4 regions of the Vibrio sp. Vb0667 genome follow, and region 2 is predicted to be linked to each of the others. Evidence: predicted binding sites of a transcription regulator. Region 2 holds the regulator's gene; each other region holds the start of a gene.

Region 1 (4,220 bases), on a different contig from region 2:
AAAGTCGCAGAAAAACTCGCCAAAGTTGGCTTACATAGCGTTCAAGATTTGCTGTTTCACCTTCCGTTACGCTACGAAGATCGTACTCGTATTTACCCTATTGCCAAACTGCATGCTGGCCTTTGGGCGGCAGTGCAAGGTAAGGTCATGGCAGTCGACACCATCTTCGGTAAGCGCAAAATGCTAACGGTAAAAATCAGCGACGGTAATGGCACTATCACGCTGCGCTTTTTCAACTTTACCGCAGCCATGAAGAACAATTTCACGCAAGGTAAGTTAGTACATGCTTACGGTGAAATTAAGCGCGGTGGCATGGGTTTGGAAATTGTTCATCCTGACTACAAGTTTTACGTCAGCGAGCAAAAGCCCGATGTAGAACAGAGCTTAACCCCTGTTTATCCCACCACCGATGGATTGCGTCAAATCACATTGCGCAACCTTACCGAACAAGCTTTAGCCCTGCTTGATAAAACCGCAGTGCAGGAATTACTTCCAGCGGGGTTGTATGACCATCAAATCACGATGTCGCAAGCACTGCACACCATTCATCGCCCACCACCAACCATTAATTTAGATGAGTTTGACGAAGGCAAACATCCTGCCCAAATCCGCTTGATCATGGAAGAATTGCTCGCACAAAACTTATCGATGCTGGCGGTGCGTAGCAAAGGTCAGAAGGATTCAGCGCTACCTCTCGGTCCTTGTAATAAACTAAAAACGCAGCTTTTAGCCCAACTGCCTTTCTCTCCTACAAACGCTCAAACCCGAGTCGTACAAGAGATTGAAGCCGATCTAGAAAAACCGCACCCAATGATGCGATTAGTGCAAGGCGATGTTGGTTCGGGGAAAACATTGGTTGCCGCCTTGGCCGCTGTTAGAGCCATTGAGCATGGCCATCAGGTGGCACTCATGGCGCCAACCGAACTATTGGCCGAGCAACACGCTATCAACTTCGCAAACTGGTTTGAAACCATGGGCATTCAAGTCGGTTGGTTAGCGGGCAAACTCAAAGGTAAGGCAAAGGAAGCCGAGCTGGCTCGTATTGCCAGTGGTGAAGCGCAAATGGTAGTGGGTACTCACGCGCTATTCCAAGAGCACGTTGAATTTCATCACCTTGCTTTGGTCATCATTGATGAACAGCACCGCTTCGGTGTCCATCAGCGATTAGAATTGCGTGAAAAAGGCGCAAAACAAGGCGCCTATCCACATCAGCTCATCATGACAGCAACGCCGATTCCGCGAACGTTAGCCATGACTGCTTATGCTGACTTAGAAACGTCGGTGATTGACGAGCTACCACCGGGTCGAACGCCGATTCAAACCGTTGCCATTCCAGATACAAAACGTGACGACATCGTCGAGCGTGTCCGAAATGCCTGCTTAAACGAAGGCAAGCAGGCATATTGGGTGTGTACCCTGATTGATGAGTCGGAAGTATTAGAAGCGCAAGCCGCGGCAGATACCGCAGAAGAGCTTCAACGTAAACTGCCGGACGTAAAAATTGGTCTAGTGCACGGACGAATGAAGCCGGCAGAGAAACAAGCGGTGATGCAAGATTTCAAAGACAATAAACTGCATTTGCTGGTCGCAACGACAGTGATTGAAGTTGGTGTGGATGTGCCAAACTCTAGCTTGATGATCATAGAAAACCCTGAACGTCTTGGTTTGGCACAATTACACCAGTTAAGAGGTCGCGTGGGCCGAGGTTCCGTTGCTAGCCATTGTGTGCTGCTGTACCACTCTCCGCTGTCAAAAACCGCGCAAAAACGTCTCGGAGTACTACGTGAAAGTAACGATGGCTTCGTCATTGCGCAGAAAGACCTAGAAATTCGTGGCCCTGGAGAACTATTGGGTACAAAGCAGACAGGTCTTGCTGATTTCAAAATCGCAGACTTAGTTCGAGATCAACGCCTGATTCCCGAAGTTCAGCGTATTGCGCGTCATATTCATGACAATTACCCGACTAACGCAACAGCGATTATCGATCGCTGGTTGGGTGAGCGGGATATTTACTCCAAAGCGTAATGATTGAAAGCGAGCCAAATGGCTCGTTTTTTAATACGCCAAAAACAAAGCAAACGTTTGCTTTTTGAGTAAATCTCTCTATAATCGCGCACAAATTTTTAAGTGTGTTAGATCACACTCCACCAACCTGAGTTGACTCTGATTAACAGCAATCACAGGTAACGACGTCAACTCCACCCTGCTCTCCCATTCAGCGAGAACTAGGGAAATATTGCGACTAGCGAGACAAACAATGACAACTTCAAACCGATCTTCGGAACTGGTCTATCAACTCAACGATCGACCACCTTTGCCTCAAACCATTTTTGCCGCACTTCAGCACTTATTGGCGATGTTCGTCGCGGTTATCACTCCGTCACTGATCATCTGTCAGTCTTTGGGTGTACCTGCAGACCAAACGAACACCATCATCAGCATGTCTTTATTTGCGTCAGGCGTGTCTTCGTTTATTCAAATTCGCACCGTTGGCCCAATTGGCTCTGGTTTGCTCTCTGTTCAAGGCACCAGCTTTAACTTTTTAGGTCCTATTATTGGTGCAGGCCTATCGCTGAAAGCCGGTGGAGCAGACATCAGCACCATGATGGCTGCCATTTTTGGTACGATTTTAGTCGCATCATTTGCAGAAATTTTCCTATCTCGCGTATTGGAGCATGCCCGCCGAATCATCACTCCGCTCGTTTCAGGCATCGTCGTCACTCTTATCGGTCTCACACTGATTCAAGTCGGCTTAGTATCAATGGGCGGTGGCTACGCAGCATTAAATGAAGGAACCTTCGGCAGCTTAGACAAACTTGCTCTGGCTGGAACGGTACTTGGATTAATTGTGATTTTAAACCGCTCGAAAAACCCATACATCCGTGTGGCTTCAATCGTGATTGCGATGCTAGTGGGCTACATCATGGCGTATTTTATGGGGATGGTAGATACTTCTCAGCTAGGCGCAACCGAGATCGTAGCACTGCCCGTACCAATGCAATATGGCTTATCGTTTGACTGGTCTCTGTTCATTCCGCTGGTACTGATTTTCTTTATTACCGCACTAGAGGCCATCGGTGATATTACCGCAACATCTGAAGTGTCTGGTGAGCCAGTAAAAGGCCCAGTGTACATGAAACGCATTAAGGGCGGTGTGTTAGCAGACGGCTTAAACTCCGCAATCGCAGCCGTTTTCAACAGCTTCCCGAACTCAACGTTTAGCCAGAATAACGGCATCATCATGCTAACAGGAGTCGCGAGCCGCTACGTGGGTTACTTTATTTCTGGCATGTTAGTGATTCTTGGCTTGTTTCCTGGCGTCGCTAGCTTTGTTCAGCTGATTCCTGAGCCAGTACTTGGCGGCGCAACGATTGTCATGTTTGGTACGATTGCTGCCGCTGGTGTGCGTATTATCTCTCGTGTTGAGCTCGATCGCCGCGCAATTCTGATCATGGCCTTATCCTTCTCAATGGGACTTGGTATCGCACAAAAACCAGAGATCCTGCAATTTATGCCAGAATTTATTAAGAGTATTTTCTCAACTGGTGTTGCAGCAGGTGGCATCACAGCGATCATTTTAAATCTACTTCTGCCAGAGAAACTGGAAGACGAAGATGAACTTCCTCAGGAAGTGAAAGAGTCTTAAGATTATTGAGAATAAGAAAAGCCCAACCTAATTAGGTTGGGCTTTTTGTTTTAAAGGGTGCGGGCCATCGACTTACTTGGTAGGAAAGCTGATTTGAGCGATTAAACCGCCTTCACTGCGATTACGCATCACCACAGAGCCTGAATGTTGGCTGATTATACGCTTCACAATCGCCAACCCTAGCCCAGTGCCTTCACTACCGCGAGCGGTGTCACCACGCGTAAAGGGTTCAAATAACCTCGCGATTTGAGAATGCTCGATACCCGGTCCGTTGTCCTCTACTGAAATCCACACTAGCTGCTTATCTGCTGTCACACCAGTGCTGATTTTGACCCAGCCATTGCCATAGCGTAGCGCATTCACAACTAAGTTACTGATCGCCCGCTTAATCGCAATCGCGCTTCCTTTGGCTGGCGGCAAGTTAAGATTAAGATCTGTTTCAATTTCAACCTCATAACCACCTTCAGAACTGGCGACGTCACTGGCAATCGTACTGATATCAACCGCTTCAAACGATTCTTGGTTCACCGGTTTGAGGTAATCCATAAACTGACTGATGATCTCATTACATTCT
Region 2 (4,220 bases):
GGGATAGAAAAAGCGGTAATTGCAATGTAGGTAAAAAAGTAAATCGCAGCCGAGAATACAAAATTCTGATCGATGTATGTAGTTAGTGCTTCTTGTTGGGCTTTTGCATTCTCTAAGGTTAAATACTGGCCAAAGTTAATACCTAAAAAGACGATAGCCGCTAGTAGGATGAGACCTAAAATCAGTTTCTTATTCATAATTTTGATTCCAATTTGGGATATATGTAATAAGACAGTAGGAAAACCGAAAAAATTTCACAAAAAAACCGCAGATTAGACTGCGGTTTTACAAGATAGTTTTTAGGCCGACTTTTATTGGAGGCCGTTCATCAACTCATCTCGGCGAGCTTGAGGTACCACACTCCAATGAGTGCCGTTGATAGCACCTTCTAGTGCCCATAGCAACTCAATGTTGACGGTTGCAGAGTGCGTATCTCTTATCGCTTTATAGGCGTTAAGCGCACCTTCCTCTTCAAGCTTCTCTACGGATTCGATGCCGGCTTTTTTTAGCATGCGCTCGGTAGCCAGTCGTAAGTTAGGCAAATCTTTCAAACGGTTAGGCTTTGTACTTGCTTGCTGTTCTTTCTCAAGCTTTGCCTTTTTCAATGATTGATTCGCTACTTCGATTAAGCGTTCGCTTGATTCCCATAAATCGCTGGAAATAGCGTAGTACTTTGTAACGACTGGGAAGCCACGTTTTTTATAAACGTAAGGCTTTAGCCCTTGTTTCTCGAAGTCAGATGAAGTTTTTTGGTCTGCTCTGATATGAAGCTGATTGTTTACCACTAGTGCAAACATTGTTTCATCAGCGAATAGTCCGAAGCCACCAAACATTGAGCGCGACTTGATATTACCAAGTGCCTCAAATAGCTTCATAGAGTCTTTGAGTATCGGTTTATCCATGTTTTGTTATCTCGGTGTAATTAATATTACGCCACCAAAAGTCAGGTCCGAGAGAGTAGCAAACATGCGTAAAAACAATGTCATTACAGAGTAAAGTCATTGCTTACACACTTGCCATCGGTAACCCCGCTACCTTCCATATCGTAATATGGTTCAGGCCGGAGGCTTTGCGTCCCACTCTTTCGAATGGTTTGCCCTGTGCGTGACACAATGAGCATACTTCTTATATTGAATTAACATCACGGTTTAGCGTTAAAAGTGTGATTTTGGTTCAATAAAAATGATAGATTGAATGCTCTATTTTGCATATGGAAAGGTGCAAATTGGCCTTTGAAAAGGAGTTCTTAATATATATTACATTTATATAAAACAGGGAGTTAACGTTAGTCAATTGTTATTAGAGCAGTGTGAAGTATTAGAGAATGCTTAATTTTCCCAAAAAAATAAGCGCCCCTGTAGAGCGCTTATTTAACACGGTTAAATACAGTGAAATTTAGTTCATTTTTTTCACAGTATTTCGAATTACAAGCTCAGGTTGCATTTCGAAAATTCGTTTTTCGTGTTCTTTATCTTTGATACGCTCAAGTAGAATTTCGAATGCATTTTTACCAACACGACGTTTAGGTTGGTGGATAGTCGTTAGCGGTGGAGAGAAGTATTCCGCAAGCTCGATGTTGTCGTAGCCGATCACTGAAATATCTTCAGGAATTTTGATCCCGTTTTGTTGCAAGCGGCTCATTAGGCCTAGAGCCATTGTGTCGTTAAAACAGAATACCGCCGTCGGGCGCTTGTCCATTGCGGTAATTTTATCTGCAACTAATACGGCCGTATCACATTCAAAGTTACCTTCAAGGATCCAGTCTTCATTTACAGCTAGGTTCGCTTCGCTCATTGCGCGACGGAAACCTGCAATGCGCTCTTGGCAAGCAAGCTTTTCAAAATGACCGCTTAGACAAGCGATATCCGTATGACCATTGTCAATCAGATGTTTGGTTGCAATGTAGCCACCTTCTTCTGAGTTATCCATGATCTTGTCTGCTTGTGAGCTCTCTGGGCCCCAATCCATGACCACTTTAGGAATGTCCGCATGACGGTCAAGCATCTCTTTTAGTTCTTCGGTTAAGTCAGAACACATCACAAGGATGCCATCAACGCGCTTTTCAGCCAGCATACGAATGTAATCGCGTTGTTTTTCGTAAATCCCGCCTGTGTTACATAAAATCAGAGTATAGCCTTGGCGGTAACAGTAGCTCTCAACGCCATCAATCACTTCTGAGAAAAATAGGTTAGTTGATTGAGTTACTAACATGCCAATCGTACGAGTTGAGTTGCATTTTAGGCTGCGTGCAACGGCACTTGGCGCGTAATTCAGCTCGTCAACGGCTTTCATTACTTTTTCTTGCGTTGCTTCTGCAACGAAACGCGTTTTATTGATAACGTGCGAAACTGTCGTAGTGGAAACGCCGGCTAAGCGAGCAACGTCTTTTATCGTGGCCATAAATGGTGTCCTGTATCGAGCTACTGAAATATGTCGTATTGGATGTACCTGATGCTCTAGTGGTTTCACACCTAGCAATCTAAAATTGGCGCTAAGTGTCTCGGCAGCGGTTGATCCAAGTGCGACAAAAGGGTGCGTAGCAGCATCGGTCGATGAATTTTATCTTTTTTCTATCTGATGAGAAATTGCCATCAACCTGTTAAGAAAACACAAAAACCGCTATATTTCAGCGGTTTACATATAAATCATATTTAATCGTTTGCGCTCACATTTTAGCCCTATGTGGACTGACTAGCAATGTTTTCAGCAAGAGATTTGTGTATTTGAAGTCACATTTTGACTGCTAAATAACCAAGCGTCTTTGCGCTAAGTTAAGGCAAACGAATATTATACCCAAGTTACTTACAATTGGTCACTTTCAGGCATACAGGAAGCCCGATAGGCAGGCTCCCTAAAAATAGGCGGCAATTATTCACCAAGAAGGTAGGCGCTGTCTAGTTTACAAAATGCAACTAATAGTTTCGCGACACTCGAGTAAAATCCAAATTCGTCGAATTTTTTACATTTGTCTGAAAACTGAGGTAACCAAGACATCAATTGTTGCTGGATAAAGTCGTTTTGTTTAACGAAGGCTTCTTCCATGTGTTTTTCTTGTTCAAGCTCGTTTGAGCGGATAATCATGTTCCCGAGAAAGTCGAGCTCAACGGCTAAGTGATCCGCAGGTTCCTTTAGGTTTTCGTCTACTTGAACGCCAAATTCAGCCATCAACTTTTCCATTTCCTCAGCTGGCTTGTCATTCAGTAAACCTGATTCACCAATGTACATGGATGCGTAAGGAAGAGCGCCGTATTTTTCTGTCTTCAAAAACAGTTCACAAAAGTCAGCTGCAAGCTCTAGTTGTGCATCTTCACGATCTTGTAACCGATTCAATGCATCAACTAGGCTATCAACAGCTGGTTTCAGCGACTCATTTTCACCTAAACCTGCGAGAAAACTGCGAATTTCAACACTGTGATAGGCTTCCAATTCTTTCTCTGTTAGTTCTTTTGCGAACAAGCTCGAAAACCACCAGTAAATTTCAGCGCGTTTTTCATTAAAAGCTTTCACTTCTTGCATTTTGGGCTCCTGAATGATGCTTCAAGTCATGCATCACAAAGTCAATTAGGGATATCCCCTAAGTGTAATCAATTAAAATGAATAGCAGTAACTATAATTGTTATGTTTTATGGTCAAAAATGACCGTTTATTAATAGCAATGGGCAAGCTTGTTTTGAATCAATAAAAACGCTAAATCTTGCGTTTTAATGTATCTATGACTAGAAATGTTACTAGTTATGAATAGAATACGTCTTGGATAATAAGAAGACAGAAAAGTGGTGTAAATGAGCTATCACGTATTAGTCGTAGAAGATGATGTTGTAACTCGTAGTAAGCTTGCGGGGTATTTCCAAAATGAGGGCTACCAAGTCAGCGAAGCAGAGAGTGGCGCAGAAATGCGTGAAGTTTTGCAAGCGGGCGATGTAGACCTGATCATGCTGGATATTAACCTGCCTGGTGAAGACGGCCTGATGCTTACTCGTGAGTTACGTAGCCAATCGGATATTGGTATCATATTAGTAACAGGACGCACGGATAGCATTGATAAAATCGTAGGCCTAGAAATGGGTGCTGACGATTATGTGACAAAACCTTTTGAACTGAGAGAGCTGTTAGTTCGCGTTAAAAACTTGCTGTGGCGTATTTCAGCAGCGCGCAGTGGCAGCTCGAAAGCGAATGAAACCAGTGAAGAGCACATTGTGCGCTTTGGGGAGTGGACATTC
Region 3 (4,220 bases), on a different contig from region 2:
CATAATGATGGCCTTTCTAACTTTAGCATCTAACAGTTGTCGTTTACGTTCGACTGTTTAGATGGTCCTGCAATTACGCTAGCAATTCTTTAGCTGTGTTCACTACGTTTTCAGTCGTGAAGCCAAACATCTCGAATAGCTGACCAGCAGGTGCTGATTCACCGAATGTTGTCATACCGATGATGCGACCGTCGAAGCCTACGTACTTGTACCAGAAATCCGCAATGCCCGCTTCAATAGCGATACGTGCCGTTACGTCTGATGGCAGTACAGATTCACGGTAAGCAGCGTCTTGTTTATCGAATGCATCTGTTGATGGCATTGAAACAACGCGTACTTTCTTGCCTTCTGAAGTTAGTTGCTCAGCGGCTTTCACTGCAAGCTCAACCTCAGAACCTGTTGCGATAAGGATTAGCTCAGGCTTACCTTCGCTATCTTTCAGGATGTAAGCACCTTTCGCGATGTCTGCGACTTGTTCAGCAGTACGCTCTTGTTGCGCTAGGTTTTGACGAGAGAAGATAAGTGCAGTTGGTGCATCTTTACGTTCAATCGCTAGTTTCCATGCAACTGCAGACTCAACTTGGTCACATGGGCGCCATGTGCTCATGTTTGGAGTTACACGTAGAGACGCCATTTGCTCAACAGGTTGGTGAGTTGGGCCATCTTCGCCAAGACCGATCGAATCATGCGTGTAAACTTGGATGTTCTGAATTTTCATCAGCGCAGCCATACGCATTGCGTTACGAGCGTATTCCATGAACATTAGGAATGTTGCGCCGTAAGGAACGAAACCACCGTGCAATGCGATACCGTTGATGATAGCAGTCATACCGAATTCGCGTACACCGTAGTGGATGTAGTTGCCAGAGAAGTCCTCCGTTTCTAGAGACTTAGAACCAGACCACATGGTCAGGTTAGAAGGCGCTAGGTCAGCAGAACCACCCATAAACTCAGGAAGCATTTGACCAAACGCTTCTAGTGCATTTTGCGATGCTTTACGTGATGCAATGTTCGCTGGGTTTGCTTGAAGATCGGCAATGATTTGGTTCGCTTTTTCTTCCCATTGTGCAGGAAGTTCGCCGTTTAGACGACGTTTAAGCTCTGCCGCTTCAGCAGGGTAAGCTGCAGCGTATGCTTCGAATTTTTCATTCCAAGCTGCTTCTTTCGCGGCGCCCGCTTCTTTTGCATCCCACTCAGCGTAAACATCTGCCGGGATCTCAAATGGGCCGTACTCCCAACCTAGGTATTCGCGAGCCGCTTGGATTTCATCGTGACCTAGTGGTGCACCGTGACAGTCGTGCGAACCAGACTTGTTAGGAGAACCGAAACCGATAATTGTTTTGGTACAGATAAGCGTAGGACGTGGGTCCGCTTTTGCTGCTTCAATTGCTGCGTTGATCGCGTCTGAGTCGTGACCATCGACTGCTGGGATTACATGCCAGCCGTACGCTTCAAAACGCTTAGGTGTATCGTCAGAGAACCAACCATCAACGTGACCGTCGATAGAGATGCCGTTGTCATCCCAGAATGCAATCAGCTTGCCTAGACCAAGAGTACCTGCAAGAGAGCATGCTTCATGCGAGATGCCTTCCATTAGACAGCCGTCACCCATGAACACATACGTAAAGTGGTCAACGATATCGTGACCTTCTTTGTTGAACTGTGCCGCTAGTGCTTTCTCTGCGATCGCCATACCAACAGCGTTAGTGATGCCTTGACCTAGAGGACCCGTTGTTGTCTCGATACCAGGCGCGTAGCCGTACTCTGGGTGACCTGGGGTTTTTGAGTGCAATTGACGGAAGTTTTTCAGATCGTCAATAGATAGCTCGTAACCGCTTAAGTGCAGTAGAGAGTAAATAAGCATTGACCCATGACCGTTTGACAGCACAAAGCGATCGCGGTCGGCCCACTCTGGGTTTGAAGGGTTATGGTTTAGGTGAGAGCGCCAAAGAACTTCAGCGATATCAGCCATACCCATTGGTGCGCCTGGGTGGCCTGAGTTAGCTTGTTGAACACCATCCATGCTTAGAGCACGAATTGCATTGGCAAGATGTTTACGAGACGACATGTCTGCTCCTGAGTACATTAAGCGAAACGAAAAGTAGGTCATAATTCTCTCAAAGCCCTGTTGGGTGTGCAAACGTTTTCCAGTCCAAAACCTCACAAATATTGCACCTTTCGCGCCAAATCGTTCGAAGTTCTTAAAATTATCAATAAATCAGGCAAACGTTTGGTTATAACAAAAACCAAAAAAGAGCTTGTAATTCGAGCAATCAAATTTAGAATAGACGTCTAGATGTAGATACACCTACAAAAATTAGTATTAATTTGCGCTGGAGAGTTTATCATTCCCCAGTTTTAAACCAGATATAGTGGAGCTAACATGGCTAAGCACCTGTTTACTTCTGAGTCAGTATCAGAAGGTCATCCAGATAAAATTGCAGACCAGATTTCTGATGCGGTTCTTGACGCGATTCTAGAGCAAGATCCAAAGGCTCGTGTTGCATGTGAGACTTACGTTAAAACCGGTATGGTAATGGTGGGTGGTGAAATCACGACTTCAGCATGGGTAGACATCGAAGAGTTAACTCGTGAAACCGTTCGTGAAATCGGCTACGTACATTCAGATATGGGCTTTGACGCAGATTCTTGTGCGGTACTAAACACAATCGGTAAACAGTCGCCAGATATCAACCAAGGTGTTGATAAAGCTGACCCTAAAGAACAAGGTGCAGGCGACCAAGGCATCATGTTTGGTTACGCTTGTAACGAAACTGAAGTACTAATGCCAGCGCCAATTACTTACTCTCACCGTCTTGTTCAAAAGCAAGCAGAAGTTCGTAAAAACGGCACACTACCTTGGTTGCGTCCTGATGCAAAATCTCAGGTAACATTCCAATACGATCAAGGTAACATCGTTGGTATCGACGCGGTTGTTCTTTCAACTCAACACTGTGACTCAATCTCAACTTCAGACCTGCGTGAAGCGGTAATGGAAGAGATCATTAAGCCAGTGCTACCTTCTGAGTGGATCAACAAAGAAACAAACTTCTTCATTAACCCAACCGGTCGCTTCGTAATCGGTGGTCCTATGGGTGACTGTGGCCTAACTGGTCGTAAGATCATCGTAGATACCTACGGCGGCGCAGCTCGTCACGGTGGCGGTGCGTTTTCTGGTAAAGATCCATCAAAAGTTGACCGTAGTGCAGCATACGCAGCACGCTACGTAGCGAAAAACATCGTAGCGGCAGGCATGGCTGACCGTTGTGAGATCCAACTTTCTTACGCAATCGGTGTTGCTGATCCAACGTCTATCATGGTGGAAACGTTCGGTACTGAGAAAGTATCTCACGACATCATCATTGAAGCGGTTCGTCAATTCTTCGACCTACGTCCATACGGTCTACAAGAAATGCTTAACCTTCTTCAACCTATCTACAAGAAGACAGCGGCTTACGGTCACTTCGGTCGTGAAGAATTCCCGTGGGAAGCGACAGACAAAGCTGCACTTCTACGCGATTTCGCTGGCATCAAATAATCAAGCCAAGCAAGAATCAATCAAGCCCTCGCCTATGGCGGGGGCTTTTTATTTTCAGCAACTTTTATCCAGCCATTTCGGCTCATACCGCCCTGCCCCACAAAGCAGTCCTGTTTCTCCCTCATTTTTATACCGAATAAATTTTAAGCAATTATTTGTAAATTATCCCATCTCCGCCAATAGTTAAAATATTGTTAACTCCAATTTAAATAGAGACGTCGGATGCTGGCGACTGTGGAAGCAACACTTAAGTAAAGACATGAGTCAGGCATCTTTATGGCCGATACCAAACTAAGCCAATGCTCAGATGTAAACTTGAAAAAGTCGCTTCAAGTTTGACTGAACAAAAACCGCTGTCAGTTGGTATAAGCGGATAATGTGGGAATAAATCAAGGAGGAGTTATGCCTCGAACTGTTAATCCATCGGACTTCCACAACAAACGAAAGGAAGTGCCAGACAACGAATACGCCAGAACCATACCGTGCAATACGGTCAATCTTTCTGCACCTTTTCATTGGCTCGCATTAGGTCTGCATGATTTCGTGCGAATGCCGCTTATTAGTGCTTTCTATGGCATCTGTTTTATGGCTGCTGCGATAGGCATTGTTTTGCTCGTACAGTGGCAAGGCACACACTTAGTCGTCATGCCCAGTTTGATTGTTTACATGTTAATCGGTCCGT
Region 4 (4,220 bases), on a different contig from region 2:
TTTTTTATAAAAAACCAAGCTGTCACTCTCTCTATACAATAATGATTGTTGATTTTAGTTCTCATCTAATAATGATTTATTTCGAGTGTAATAATATTAATTGCTTTAAAAAATAGTCAAATTTAAACAAAATCTTGATTTAGCATTTGCACATAAGGAAAAGATAAAGTTAAATATAAGGACTCTTTGTTTATTTATAGATTGGCATTATTTAATCGTAACGATAAAAAGTGCCCAACACATTAACCTTTTAATAGGAATCGTTATGTCAGAGCTGACTAAAACCCTTCTAAATATCCGTAGCCTTCGTGCATTTTCTCGTGAGCTGACTCTAGAACAATTGGAAGAAGCTCTAGATAAACTCACTACTGTCGTAGATGAGCGTCGTGAAGCAGAAGAAGCAGAACGCGCAGCACAAGCAGAGCAAGAAGCTAAGCTTGCAGAGATTGCTGAGAAAATCGCTCAAGACGGTATTGACGTAGAAGCACTTATTACTGCGCTATCTGGCGAAACTAAGACGAAAGGCAAAGCGAAGCGCGCACCTCGCCCTGCTAAATACAAATACACAGATTCAAACGGTAATGAGAAAACTTGGACTGGCCAAGGTCGTACACCTTCGGCGATTCAAGAGCAACTTGATGCAGGTAAATCTCTGGATGAGTTCCTAATCTAGATCCGTGCTATTTTTAAAAGGCTCCCATAGGGAGCCTTTTTTATTTAAACCATTACAAATAAAAAAGGCACGTTTCTTAATGTGCCTTTTACTTTAGTTACAGAATAGTTAATTAAATCGCTTCGTATTAACGTTCCCAGTATGCTTCTTCTAGGCTATCTTCTCGCTCAGGAAGTCCGCGCGACAATCGTGGTGAATGTTGCACGAGAACTTCGTAGCTCGCACGGTTTGCGTATTTGCAGACTTGAGAAAAAGAAGAGTAAGTTAAATACTCGTTACTGTGCTTGCTTGAATTAGGCACATTTTCTTTATGGTATTTATTTGCTGCCATATCATGAAGAACAGCAGATAACGCAGCATCACCTGCGCCATTTGTATTCTTAATTTTTTCTGGGCCACCCATATATGGCGAGATATGCGAGTACACTTTTATTGGCGTCTCGCATGAGTCTTTTTTCGCCGGACGACTGAATTCATAACGATTAAATTCAGCAATTGACCCTGGAAGTAATGGCAAAGAAGTTTCGCGCTTCGCGCTATCCTCCGTATACCCAGCCATAAATAGACCTACAGGACCCGCCGTGCACAATACTAGATCAGCCCACTCCAATGTTTTATCAGACGCAGCAAGTGGATCAGATTCCCCCGTCAGTGCTTCTGCTTCATCTTCATTCATCGCAACGACTGAAACGTTATCTCGAATGAATTCTTGCCAATATTTAGGGTCATCTTGAATAACAAACTTTGTGCCTAAAGTCAGAACAACAGGCACATCATTCTTTTTCGCGTACTCAATTGCTTTCATTGTTGCTTCCGGCATTGGGTCGCCGTCTTTGCAACGTACTAGATATGACGTCAGTACAAGTGCTGATGCATTTTTAAAGATTTTCTCTGGAATGCTATCAGGATGGAGTTGGTTCATTTGCCCTTCGCTGATAGCAAAAGTACGTTCACCGTCTTCTGTGATAAGAGCAAAACAACGGCCAATTGCACCATCTACACCTTGTAGGTAGTTCAAGTCCATGCGGCTTGATGTATTACAAAGATAACGGTAACCGTAGCTGCCAATCTTAATATCCTGGCTCATCACTCCAAGTAGTGTGGAGCGGTCATCCGCTAGCACGGAGTAGTTATGTAGCGTGTTACCAATTGTACCGCCCGCATACTCATTGGTAATCAAGTTCTCTTCTTTCAGTTGCTGGTATAACTCTTCTGCTCTTTCGTCATCGATAACCAGAGAGTGACCTTTACTCAGACCGTACTTTTCAATCACATCCGTTGTAACTTTTGCTTCAATATCAACCAAGGTTTGGTCAATACCAATGATGTGAGTGCGCGTCATCTTCTTGCTTTCTTGTGCTTGGCTCACCAGCGGGTCACGAGCATGAACAGGAAAATAGTGCTTCGATTTGCGTTGTCCAGGAAATTTCATATTGTCAGTCTGAGTAAGGGGATAAAAAGGAGAGCGGATTCTATACCGCTAATAATAAAGCAGCAATAAAAGCGATTATAGCAAACGTTTGCTGACAGCTTTTTTCTTTTAGGTGGCTTATTCACCTTCCATAAAGCTGAGATCTGGTAGTTGCTCAAGGTGCTCGCTATAACGCTTTAGGTTGAACTCACCTTCATTCTTCATTACATCAAAAATCTCAATTGACATCGCACATGCCATCATCGCAACCGCATCTTCACGTGGTGTGCCAGTCATCATTAAACGCATAAGGGTTTCTTTTACTTTAAGCGGGTTGCCATCTTCGAGCTGATTTTCCACAATTTCAATCAACTCACTTTCTTGCATAAATTGGTTTTCTTCTGTCATTTGGTGTTTCCTCTTGGATTTTGGCCAACTATGCCATATATACCTCTTCTATACTTGCGAAATTACTCGTTCGAATCTTTGTTGAAGAAAAATCCAGCGAAACGAATTGTGATTTCGATCTCGGATCTGTCACCGGTCTGTGGATTCTGATAGAATCTGCATCCCGTTTATTTAAGTGGTGTTTAGTAATGTCTGATAACAGCCAAAAGAAAGTCATCGTCGGTATGTCCGGCGGCGTTGATTCATCTGTTTCCGCGTATCTTCTAAAGCAGCAAGGCTACCAAGTAGAGGGCCTTTTCATGAAGAACTGGGAAGAAGATGACAACGAAGAATATTGTACAGCGGCAGAAGATCTTGCTGACGCTCAGGCAGTATGTGACAAGCTAGGCATCCACCTACACACTATCAACTTTGCTGCCGAATACTGGGATAACGTATTTGAGTACTTCCTTGCTGAATACAAAGCTGGCCGTACTCCGAACCCTGACATTCTTTGTAACAAAGAAATCAAGTTCAAAGCATTCCTAGAATTCGCTGATGAAGTACTTGATGCTGATTACATTGCAATGGGCCACTATGTGCGTCGCTCTTTCCCAGAAAATGGTGAAAAACCACAGATGCTACGTGGTCTAGATGGCAACAAAGATCAAAGCTACTTCCTGTACACATTAAGCAACGAGCAAATCGCACGTAGCCTATTCCCTGTTGGTGATCTAGAGAAGCCAGAAGTGCGCCGCATTGCGGAAGAACAAGATCTAATTACCGCTAAGAAGAAAGACTCAACTGGTATTTGTTTCATCGGTGAACGCAAGTTTACAGAATTCCTCGGTCGCTACCTTCCAGCTCAGCCTGGTAATATCGAGACTCCAGAAGGCGAAGTGATTGGTCAACACCAAGGCCTGATGTACCACACACTTGGTCAGCGTAAAGGTCTACACATCGGTGGCCGTAAAGGCGGCGGTGGTAACGAGGACCCATGGTTCGTTGGTGAGAAAGATCTAGAACGTAACGTTTTGATTGCTGTTCAAGGTAAAGACCATCCAATGTTGAAATCAGAAGGTCTACTTGCATCACAACTTCATTGGGTAGATCGTGAGCCAATTCGCGATGTTATGAAGTGCACAGTGAAAACTCGTTACCGTCAGGAAGATATTCCTTGTACAATCATCCCTATCGATGATGAAAACATTAAAGTTATCTTTGACGAGCCACAAATTGCTGTAACTCCAGGTCAATCAGCAGTGTTCTACAAAGGTGACGTGTGCCTAGGTGGCGGCATCATCGAGCAACGCATTAAATATTCTCAAGCTTAGGAGTCGTTACGTGGCGAATACACTTTATGACCGTACTATCGCTTTCGCTGGGATTTGCCAAGCTGTTGCTTTAGTTCAACAGGTAGCGAGAAACGGACATTGTGATCAAGATGCTTTTGAAACATCAATCAACGCTATTTTGAGCACGAACCCTGCTAACACAGTTGGCGTATTCGGTCGCGAAGCCGATCTAAAGCTCGGCCTAGAATGCTTGGTTAAAGGGATTGATAGCACACCATCAGGCAGTGAAATTACTCGTTACATTATTAGTTTAATGGCGTTAGAACGTAAGTTAAGCTCTCGTAACGATGCTATGTCTCAGCTTGGTGATCGTATTCAAATGGCCAAGCGTCAGTCAGAGCACTTTGAGCTACTAGACGATCAAATGATCAGCAATTTAGCGAGCATCTATCTG

The links. Region 2 encodes PurR, which represses purine synthesis genes. Its sites were predicted from a motif close to TNANGNAAACGTTTNCNTNA; they were not measured.
Region 1: the regulator PurR is predicted to act here: its motif matches at 2,071-2,090, upstream of R8269_RS13810 (uracil-xanthine permease family protein).
Region 3: the regulator PurR is predicted to act here: its motif matches at 2,219-2,238, upstream of metK (methionine adenosyltransferase).
Region 4: the regulator PurR is predicted to act here: its motif matches at 2,182-2,201, upstream of R8269_RS16870 (inosine/guanosine kinase).

Annotation. Positions count from the first base shown of each region.
Region 1 covers NZ_JAWPOL010000013.1:54,736-58,955, reverse strand. The annotation lists gene recG (ATP-dependent DNA helicase RecG) at 1-2,025, shown strand, start outside; gene R8269_RS13810 (uracil-xanthine permease family protein) at 2,258-3,646, shown strand; gene envZ (two-component system sensor histidine kinase EnvZ) at 3,719-4,220, opposite strand, start outside.
Region 2 covers NZ_JAWPOL010000005.1:84,434-88,653, reverse strand. The annotation lists gene R8269_RS08450 (TVP38/TMEM64 family protein) at 1-197, opposite strand, end outside; gene R8269_RS08445 (TfoX/Sxy family DNA transformation protein) at 312-902, opposite strand; cyclic di-GMP riboswitch class I at 1,019-1,108, opposite strand; gene purR (HTH-type transcriptional repressor PurR) at 1,396-2,400, opposite strand; gene torD (molecular chaperone TorD) at 2,869-3,516, opposite strand; gene torR (two-component system response regulator TorR) at 3,783-4,220, shown strand, end outside.
Region 3 covers NZ_JAWPOL010000007.1:150,933-155,152, forward strand. The annotation lists gene tkt (transketolase) at 74-2,068, opposite strand; gene metK (methionine adenosyltransferase) at 2,384-3,538, shown strand; gene R8269_RS10270 (DUF2189 domain-containing protein) at 3,941-4,220, shown strand, end outside.
Region 4 covers NZ_JAWPOL010000020.1:68,200-72,419, forward strand. The annotation lists gene R8269_RS16865 (H-NS family nucleoid-associated regulatory protein) at 266-673, shown strand; gene R8269_RS16870 (inosine/guanosine kinase) at 801-2,105, opposite strand; gene R8269_RS16875 (hypothetical protein) at 2,223-2,492, opposite strand; gene mnmA (tRNA 2-thiouridine(34) synthase MnmA) at 2,681-3,805, shown strand; gene hflD (high frequency lysogenization protein HflD) at 3,816-4,220, shown strand, end outside.